Regions from separate parts of the Paenibacillus liaoningensis genome, predicted to be linked through region 1. Evidence: riboswitches for the same ligand, from Rfam matches in the RefSeq annotation. Region 1 holds a riboswitch; the other holds the start of a gene.
The links. A riboswitch is a leader RNA that binds a small molecule or an ion and turns the genes downstream of it on or off. The one in region 1 is predicted to bind ZMP and ZTP.

Region 2: another riboswitch for ZMP and ZTP. It lies ahead of AC6B99_RS11475 (GNAT family N-acetyltransferase); the one in region 1 lies ahead of rpiB (ribose 5-phosphate isomerase B).

The regions. Positions count from the first base shown of each region.
Region 1 is NZ_JCAALU010000009.1:135,225-139,980, forward strand. Features, by position in the region: gene AC6B99_RS15055 (L-threonylcarbamoyladenylate synthase) at 1-706, shown strand, start outside; gene AC6B99_RS15060 (manganese efflux pump MntP) at 953-1,498, shown strand; gene AC6B99_RS15065 (low molecular weight protein arginine phosphatase) at 1,624-2,202, shown strand; ZMP/ZTP riboswitch at 2,300-2,380, shown strand; gene rpiB (ribose 5-phosphate isomerase B) at 2,535-2,987, shown strand; gene AC6B99_RS15075 (TIGR01440 family protein) at 3,063-3,686, shown strand; gene glyA (serine hydroxymethyltransferase) at 3,818-4,756, shown strand, end outside.
Region 2 is NZ_JCAALU010000007.1:31,633-36,388, reverse strand. Features, by position in the region: gene AC6B99_RS11480 (MFS transporter) at 1-862, shown strand, start outside; gene AC6B99_RS11475 (GNAT family N-acetyltransferase) at 1,027-2,148, opposite strand; ZMP/ZTP riboswitch at 2,194-2,275, opposite strand; gene AC6B99_RS11470 (SDR family NAD(P)-dependent oxidoreductase) at 2,332-3,030, opposite strand; gene AC6B99_RS11465 (hypothetical protein) at 3,045-3,380, opposite strand; gene AC6B99_RS11460 (BlaI/MecI/CopY family transcriptional regulator) at 3,543-3,920, shown strand; gene AC6B99_RS11455 (M56 family metallopeptidase) at 3,917-4,756, shown strand, end outside.

The DNA of each region.
Region 1 (4,756 bases):
TCGGATGCCTTCCCATCCGGTGGCGCTGCGCCTCCTTGCAGCTGCGGGCTGTCCGGTTGCCGCGCCAAGCGCTAATCGTTCGGGCAGGCCAAGCCCTACGCTCGCCGAGCATGTGGCTGAAGACCTCAGCGGCCGGATCAGCGGCATTGTCGACGGCGGCGCTACAGGCATCGGCCTTGAATCGACCGTCATTGAACTGACGGGCGAACAGGCGCTTCGCATTTTGCGCCCAGGCGGCGTAACGGTGGAGCAGCTGTGCAAAGCGGCGCCGCAAGCGGAAATTGACGCACCTGCGGAAGCTGAGTCGGCCGTGGAGGAGCTATCTGCGCCACGTTCGCCAGGCATGAAATATACGCATTATGCACCGAAGGGCGAGCTAAGCGTCGTACAAGGAAGCTCAGCCGCCAATCGTGTTGCTTATATGCAGGAGCAGGTGTCGCAAGCCGTGAACGCCGGACTGAAAGCAGGCGTTCTTGTATTCGATGAGCAGGCCGCTGTTATGGAGGACGGCTCCGCTCTCGTGCTGACCTACGGGAGCGGGCAGCAGCTGGAGCAGGCTGCGCACCGCCTGTATGCAGCATTGCGGCAGTTTGATGCTGCTGGCGTTCAGCGAATTTGGGCAGAAGGCTGCGAGCCAGATGGTATCGGAGCCGCACTTATGAATCGGCTGCTCAAGGCAGCCGGTCATCGCACCCATCAGGTATAAGACAAGACCAGCTTAAGCCGGCGAACTATTTTTTCACTAGTAAAATTAAGCTCGTGCCGGTTATACCGGTCGTGCCTGTCATGCGATTTTTTGACTCAAGTTTTGCGGTTTGCCTGGCGCTTTACAAGGGTAAGAATATCTCCAAGACCGATTAAACAAGCTATAGTATGTTTGTCCCCATTGCCGCATATGTTGGGTTAAGAGTGTTTGCGGACGTGGGGGGAGATCATTTTGTGGAGTAGCCATATGCTTGGAGGGCAATTTATTACACTGCTGCTTATGGCGGTTGCACTTGGCATGGATGCTTTTTCGCTAGGAATTGGAATTGGGCTGCGCGGTATTCGCTGGCTCCATATAATAAGATTAAGTGTTATTATCGGTATTTTTCATATTATTATGCCGCTCGGGGGCATGTACGCTGGGAGCTTCGTCAGCGGCTTGCTTGGTCATGTAGCGACTGCGTCTGCTGGCGTACTGCTGGTGCTGCTCGGCGGGCATATGATTTATAGCTCCTTGCGGGGAGAAGATGTGCAAGCCTTTGATTACCGCACCATTTGGGGAACGCTGCTGTTCGCGCTGGGCGTCAGCGCTGATTCTTTTTCCGTTGGCGTTACGCTCGGCATGTTCGCAGCTGATTTGATGCTGACGGTGCTGCTGTTCGGTTTTTTTGGCAGCTTAATGTCGATTATGGGATTGCTGCTTGGAAGAAGAGTCAGCCATAGGCTAGGCGGCTATGGCGAAGCATGCGGCGGCGCGGTGCTGCTGGTGTTCGGTATAATGTTTATTTTCTGAAAATATAAGAATTTATAAGTTTACATGTATAAATAGGCTTATATTTCATCGCGAAACGGAAGCTTTGCCATCAAAGGATGGCATCAGCCGTTTACGCTTGATACACATAGAAAGGGGCATGCGGCGTGAAGCACATTTTGTTCATTTGTACGGGAAATACTTGTCGTTCTCCGATGGCGGAGGCGATGCTCAAAAATATGGTGGGCCAGCAGGGTGTAGCAGTAGAAGTGCGTTCGGCAGGCATCTCGACCATTGACGGTTTGGCCGTTTCCGGCCATGCGACAGAGGTGCTGCGCGGTTATGGCATTGAACATCAGAGCTCTTCGTGCGCGCTGACAGCAGAAGCGGTAAAATGGGCTGACCTCGTACTGACGATGACCGCCAGCCACAAAAGAGGACTGCTCCAATGGTTCCCAGAAGCCGTTGATAAAGCGCACACGCTCAAAGAGTATGTCAATCAAGATACGGGCGTACTGGCAGACATTAAGGAACTGGAGCGGCTGTATACGGAGCTGCACATGAAGCAGACGCTGGGACAGCAGCTGACGGATGGCGAACGCAATCGTCTGCTGGAGTTGGAGCGCCGTATACCAAGCTTTGATATTATAGACCCGTTTGGCGGAACACTCGGTAATTACAAAAGCTGCGCCGAGGAAATTCGTAGCTGCTTGCAGCAGCTGCTCTTGCGGTTAAAGCAGGAATAAGCGAATGGTTGTGGCAGCGCAAATGTAAAAGCGCGAATTTAGGCGCGGAACCGATTGATTTTTCACAAAAATTCGGCTATGATGAGTACAGATATACGGTTTCCGATGTGACTGGCGACGGAAGTGGGTAACCACGGTGGAGCATCGGAACATACGGCCGGTCGCCTGGGCAAAGAGCAGCATGCTGAAGAGCATGTCATGCTCTTTTTTCGTCTTTTAGGACAAATTTAGGTATAATAAAAGCGCCGAATTGCGGAAGCGGAGTTCATGTGCCGAGCGCCGCAAGTATCATTGCAAGTGCAGCATCGTCATACTTTGGAGGAGGTTTATACGTGAAAATTGCCATTGGCGCCGATCATGCCGGCTACCGGCTGAAGGACGAAATTGTACCATTTCTGCTATCGCTTGGTCACGAAATTGAAGATTTCGGTTGCGACTGCAATCAATCGGTCGATTACCCGGATTATGCACTGCCTGTAGCAGAAAAGGTGGCAAACGGGGAAGTGGATCGCGGTATTCTCATTTGTGGAACAGGCATTGGCATGTCGATTGCCGCTAATAAGGTTAAAGGCATCCGCTGCGCGCTGGTGCACGATTTATTTTCCGCCAAAGCGACGCGCGAGCATAATGATACGAATGTGATTGCACTGGGCGAGCGGGTCATTGGACCGGGGGTTGCACAGGAAATTCTTCGTATTTGGCTGGACACGCCATTCTCCGGCGGCGAGCGTCATGCGGGACGCATTCATAAAGTAGGCCAAATCGAGCAAAAATATAACGCTTAAGCTAAATCAACAAGTAAGAAGGCTTTGTTCCATGCTTGCATGGATACGGTTAGTTAGACAAGGAGGCCGCCTGCTATGGAAGCAAACGAGGAAACGATAGCGATAGCAAGCGCAGTAGAGACGGTCGTTCGCGAGCTTGCGGCAGCGGGCAGCCTGCGGGCTGGACAGCTTCTCGTCATCGGCACGAGTACGAGCGAGGTGCTGGGCCATCGCATCGGGACGTCAGGCACGCTGGAAGCTGCTGCGGAAATTTTCGCTGGAGTGGAGGCTGTGCGCCGCGATATTGGTTTTTATCCGGTGTATCAATGCTGCGAGCATTTGAACCGCGCGCTCGTTATCGAGCGTGCAGCGGCTGAACGTTACGGACTAGAGCAGGTTGCGGCGATTCCCGTTCCGAAGGCGGGCGGCTCTATGGCGGCTTATGCGTATCGGCATATCAGCGATGCCTGTCTCGTTGAGACGGTAGCCGCGCATGCTGGAATAGATATCGGCGATACTTTCATCGGTATGCATTTGCGCAGAGTGGCGGTTCCGGTGCGGCCTTCGATTCGCAGCATTGGCGAGGCGCATGTCACGATGGCGGTTACGCGGCCAAAGCTTATTGGCGGTGTACGAGCGGTGTATGAGCTGGACGGTGTGGCAGACAGCCGTGATGCTGTTGTCTTGTCTCCGGAGCAATCAGCTGGGACATGCGATTAATCGCAAGCATTCTATAAAGATTTTATTATTGGCGGATGGAGCATGTAACCCGTAGAACAAATATCTGACGAGTCTATCATGCTTAATCCTTATCTATATAACAAGCACACACAACTAAGGAGGCATTTATAATGGAAAATCTACGTAAACAAGATCCGGAAGTTTTGAAAGCAATGGGACTGGAATTGCAGCGTCAACGCGATAACATCGAGCTAATCGCATCGGAAAATATCGTAAGCGAAGCTGTGCTTGAAGCATTGGGTTCTGCTTTGACGAACAAATATGCAGAAGGCTACCCAGGCAAACGTTTCTACGGCGGCTGTGAGCATGTCGACATCGTGGAAGATATCGCACGCGATCGTGCAAAAGAACTGTTTGGCGCAGACCATGCCAACGTACAACCGCATTCCGGCGCACAAGCGAACATGGCTGTTTATTTGGCGGCGCTTAAGCCTGGCGACACGGTACTGGGCATGAATTTGGCTCATGGCGGCCACTTGACGCACGGCAGCCCGGTTAATGCATCCGGCTTGCTTTACAACTTCGTAGCCTACGGTGTAAATGAAGATTCCTTCACGATTGATTATGAAGAAGTTCGCAAAGCGGCCTTCAAGCACCGCCCTCGCATGATCGTAGCTGGTGCATCTGCGTACCCGCGCATTATTGATTTCGAAAAAATGGCTAAAATCGCCAACGATGTAGGCGCACTATTTTTCGTAGATATGGCTCATATTGCAGGTCTTGTAGCTGCTGGTCTTCACCCGAGCCCAGTGCCTCATGCGCATTTCGTTACAACGACAACGCACAAAACGCTTCGCGGTCCTCGCGGCGGCTTGATCCTGTGCCGTAAAGAGTGGGCAGCTGCGATCGACAAAGCGGTATTCCCAGGTACACAAGGCGGTCCTTTGATGCACGTTATTGCTGCTAAAGCAGTGGCACTGGGCGAAGCTTTGCAGCCATCGTTCAAGACGTATGCGCAAAATGTTGTGAAAAATGCGGCGGTTCTTTCCGATACACTCGTTGCAGCAGGCATTAACATCGTATCCGGCGGCACAGACAACCACCTGATG
Region 2 (4,756 bases), on a different contig from region 1:
AGGCTCGGTTGCTGCGCAAATTCTTGTCCCCTATGCCACTTTCCTTGCAGCGGATGAACAGCGCGGTCGTGTTGTAGGCAATGTAATGAGCGGTCTGCTGCTAGGCATTATGTTTGCTCGGCCATTAGCCAGCCTCATAACGGAATATTGGGGATGGCGGGCGGTATTTATTTTATCTGCTATCGTGATCATATTGCTCGCAATTGTTCTATCCCGTGCGCTTCCACAGCGGAAACCAACACCGTCCCTCCAATATGGGGCATTGATCCGTTCTTTAGGCTCGCTTTTGAAAGCAACGCCTATTTTGCGCCGCCGCGCCTTTTATCAAGCTTGTTTATTTGGCTCCTTTAGTTTGTTTTGGACCGTCATTCCACTGCGTTTAACCGAATATTTTCATTTGACGCAGCAAGGCATCGCTTTATTCGCTCTCGCTGGTGTAGCAGGAGCCGTAGCGGCGCCTATTGCCGGCAGATTGGCTGATCGTGGTTTGACTAAATTGCTGAGCGGCATCGCGATTGCCGTTTCTGCCCTTGCTTTTTTGACAGCCTATCTCGTCCGAGGGGATTCTTTCGCCGCTTTGACGTTACTGCTGGTTGCTGCTATCGTTTTGGATATGGGGGTGTCAGGAAATCTTGTGTTGGGCCAGCGCGTTATCTATTCGCTAGGCAGTGAGATGCGCGGACGCCTTAATGGCCTATTCATGGCTATTTTCTTCATCGGCGGAGCCGTGGGGTCTTTTTTGGGAGGATGGGCCTATGCTTATGGGGGATGGGCTTTAGCTTCCCTGATCGGTATCGCTCTGCCGGTACTTGCCTTTCTATATTACTTAACCGAGGCAAAGCAGCCATCAGGGAATGCATAAAACCTTCGTGCTTGGTAAAAAGAAATTTCTTACAGCGGAATTAAAAAATAAGGGGAAGCGCTGCTTGAACCAGTCTTGTATTGGCAAGTCCAGCGCTTCCTTTTTGTGAACCTATAACAACTCACCCTCCGGTGGATGCTATAGCAGTTCCCCTTCATAGGCGGTTACAGCTTTTTCTCATATAAATTTGCGCTCCAGCCCTCTGCATCGTATCTGCCGCATAAGCTCAAGCCTTGGCTAACATAAAAAGCGTTAAGCGACGGATTTTCCGCCATGCAATCAAGGCGCATCCAGGTTTTTCCACGCCCGCGAATATATGCTTCCGACCACGCAAGCACTTGACCGCCAAGACCTTGCCCTTTGAAACTGCGAGATACAGCCAGCCGATGCACATAACCGGCATCCGTATGAAAATGCTCTCCCCAGATCGGCTCGTAGCCCCACTCGACCGAAAAACAGCCCGCAAGCTCGCCCCGCAAGTAAGCGACGAACACTTCTTTTTCCCTAATGAATTTCTCTAAATATTCCATTGTAAAAGAATCCTCGCTCCACTGGCGCAAGCCTTTCGCCTCATATATCCAGCGGGCTGCTTCCTTGTATAAACGAAGCATCGCTTCCAGATCATCAGATGCGGCGCGTTTAATTTCAAGCTCGGCTTTCGATGCAGACACTGCCAAGTGGAGGCTGTTTTGTACTTTCTCTTCATGCCAATCATATTCAATAGTAGCTGCTGTTTGCTCAGCCCGCTCCTGACCGTGCAGCCTTGCCACGACATAAAGTGCAGCATCCATGCCAGCCGTCACTCCTGCGGACATGACGATTTTTCCGTTATCCACATAGCGCACGTTCTCAACAATCGTCACACTGGAAGGCGCAAGCTCACGCAGCAGATCAAGTGCCCGGCGATTCGTTGTAATCTGGAGTCCATCCAGCAAATTCGCTTTGGCCAGCAGCAGCGCACCTGTACATACAGATAAAATAAGTTCAGCATGCTGTGCCGTTTGGCGAATCCAGCTCGTAAGCTTCTCATTATGAATCTCCGTACGCGATCCCATGCCACCAGGAACGATTAATATATCAGGCATAGGACAATCGTCGAAGCTATGCGCTGGTGTAATCGCAATTCCGCTAAGCGTATGCAAAGCTTCCTTCGTCTCTCCAACCGTGTATACGTTAAAATCCCTATCCTTGCCGCTCGAGATGGCGAATATATCAAACGGACCAGCAAAATCAAGTGTATCCACTCTCTCATAAACTAACACCGCTACATTTCTCGTCTGCTTCAATTCGACCTCTCCTTAAAATAGAAAAGTATTTGGTCATTTGACCAAATACTTTGCCCAGGCGAACGGCTGCTATGACATATGCGCTCCACCGCAGTGCTCTGCGTTTTCGCCAGTTACGCATACCAAATAATTAATGCTAGTATAGCGGAAAGCCGTTATTTGTCAACAACTAATTCCGACTTTTTAAATCGGCATTGCATTACCTTCATGATCGACGAACATAAAGCGACCGTCCGGCGTGCGGCGCTGCTCCAATAGCTCAATAATGCCGCGCGCGCTGTGGCTCGCATCCAGCGGCGCTTCTCCACCGCCCATATCCGTCCGCATCCAGCCAGGATGAATACTGAGCACCTGAATGCCCCGCTTTTGCAAATATACATGAAGCTGCTGCGTGAACATATTGAGCGCTGTTTTGGATATCGCATAAGGATAATCGCCTGGATAAGCATGCGTGATGCTGCCCGCTTCAGAAGAAATATTAAAAATGGCAGCGTCCTTCTCCGTTAATAAAGGCAGCAAATGCTTCACGACACGCATAGGCCCATATACATTAATATCCATCGTCAGCGCAACTTCCTTAAAATCCAGCTGTTCGATGTGTGTATTTCGAGAATTGAGAATCGCTGCATTATTAATGATTGCTCCAAGGCTCACGTTCTGCTCCTTCAATTGTGAAGCGAGCGCTGCAATGCCTTCCTCATTCGTGACATCCAGCTCCACAATCGACAGCCGCTCACCATACTTCTCAGTAAGTGCCGATAGCTTTTCATTAGTCTCATTAGGTGATCGAACTCCCGCCACAACCGCATGTCCGCGCTCCAGCGCCTCACTCGTCAACTCGTAGCCAAGTCCTCGCCCTGCACCTGTAATTAAAATGTTCATGCTCCCAGCTCCCTCTATTTAATTTCTTTCCCGAAGGAAGCTTCCGCTTCCTTAAGCGACTGCTCCAATCTGCTACGCAGCTGCACCATCCACTCCGACTCATTGTCCCACGTTTCCGCTATCGCCCTCCTTACACGAGCGTAGCTGTACACGCTGTTAAAGCCTTGGCAGCCAGGCAACATCTCCTCATCGGAATCATAATGTATGAGACCAAAATGCTTATCAGAAACCGACCACGTCTGAAAATAGCTCCTTAGCTGCTGCACTTCAAAAAGCATTGCTGCTTTAACCAGCTCAGTCTCTTGCTTTAATGCAATCGCTTCCAGAACAATGAAGCCATTGTCCTTCAAATAGGCGCTAAATGCAAGCTCCGCTCACATATTTCCCTTATTTTTCTGACGAAAGAAAATATACGGGGATCACGATTTAAGCTTGACACGTTTCGTTTACACTTGTAAACTTTAAATATCGTTTACAAGTGTAAACGAATAAAATCAAGAAGGGTGAATACGATGCACGAGTCCCCACACATTACCGAGGCCGAAAGCGAAGTGATGAAGCTACTCTGGCAAAAGGAGCCTTTGTCCGCCAGTGAGATTATTTTCAAACTAACCCAACAAATGCATTGGTCGGATCAGACGATTAAGACCTTCCTGAATAGGCTTCACAAGAAAAAAGCGATTCGATTCGAAAAGTCCGGCCGGAACTACCTCTACTATCCGCTGGTTTCGCATGATGAATACTTAAAGGCCGAGAATCGTTCATTTCTGAATAGAGTTTATAAAGGAGCAGTAGGGATAATGTGCGCGAAATTTCTCGAAGAAGAGACACTATCGGATAAAGATATTGAGGAACTTCAACAAATTTTGGAGAACAAGAAGAAGCTATGAAGTATCTGGAAACGGTCTTTTCTCTTCTGTTCACTGCGTCAGCCGCATCGACGGTAATTCTATTAATATTACTCTTGATTCGGAAGCTGTTCCAAAAGCACCTTAAACCTAGAGTTATCCATATATTGTGGTTTCTTGTGTTAATTAAGCTGCTGGTTCCCATTGCTCCACAGAGTCAGTTAAGCTTGTTTAATGTGCTGCCGCAAACGTTCCCGCTGGAATGGAATTCAGATCAGAAGAGTAAGCAGCTCACTCCCTTTACTAAGATCGGTTCCAACTTGGAAATTCAATCCAATTATATGGATATAAAAAAGCAGCCTCCCGAGTTCATCACGAACCAAGCAGACGAAACAGGAACTTCAGTCGCCACACGTTCTTCTCAAGACCATATTCCAGAAAGCACAGATGGAATGACCTGGCTATCGATTGGCTCGCTGGTATGGCTTATAGGGCTTCTATGCTTGGGTGGATATTATCTGTTTAGCGCGCTGATTTTCAGAAAAACAGTCGGAAACTCAGTGAAAATTGAGGATGCTGAAGTACTCATGGCTCTTGAGGCATGCAAACAGAAGCTGAACATTAAAAAAAGAGTATACGTCTATGAAACTAGCCATCTTCGCAGCCCTTGTCTTTATGGTTTATGGAAGCCGCGGATTTATTTGCCCGAGGATATCAGCACGATCGCCGATTCAAACCAGCTAACGCATATCCTGATGCATGAACTCATTCACTACAAACGCAAGGACTTATGGTTCAACTCCCTGTGGGCTCTTTCCGTAGGGATGCATTGGTACAACCCTTTGGTGTGGCTTTCCGTAAGAAAGATGAAAGCCGAT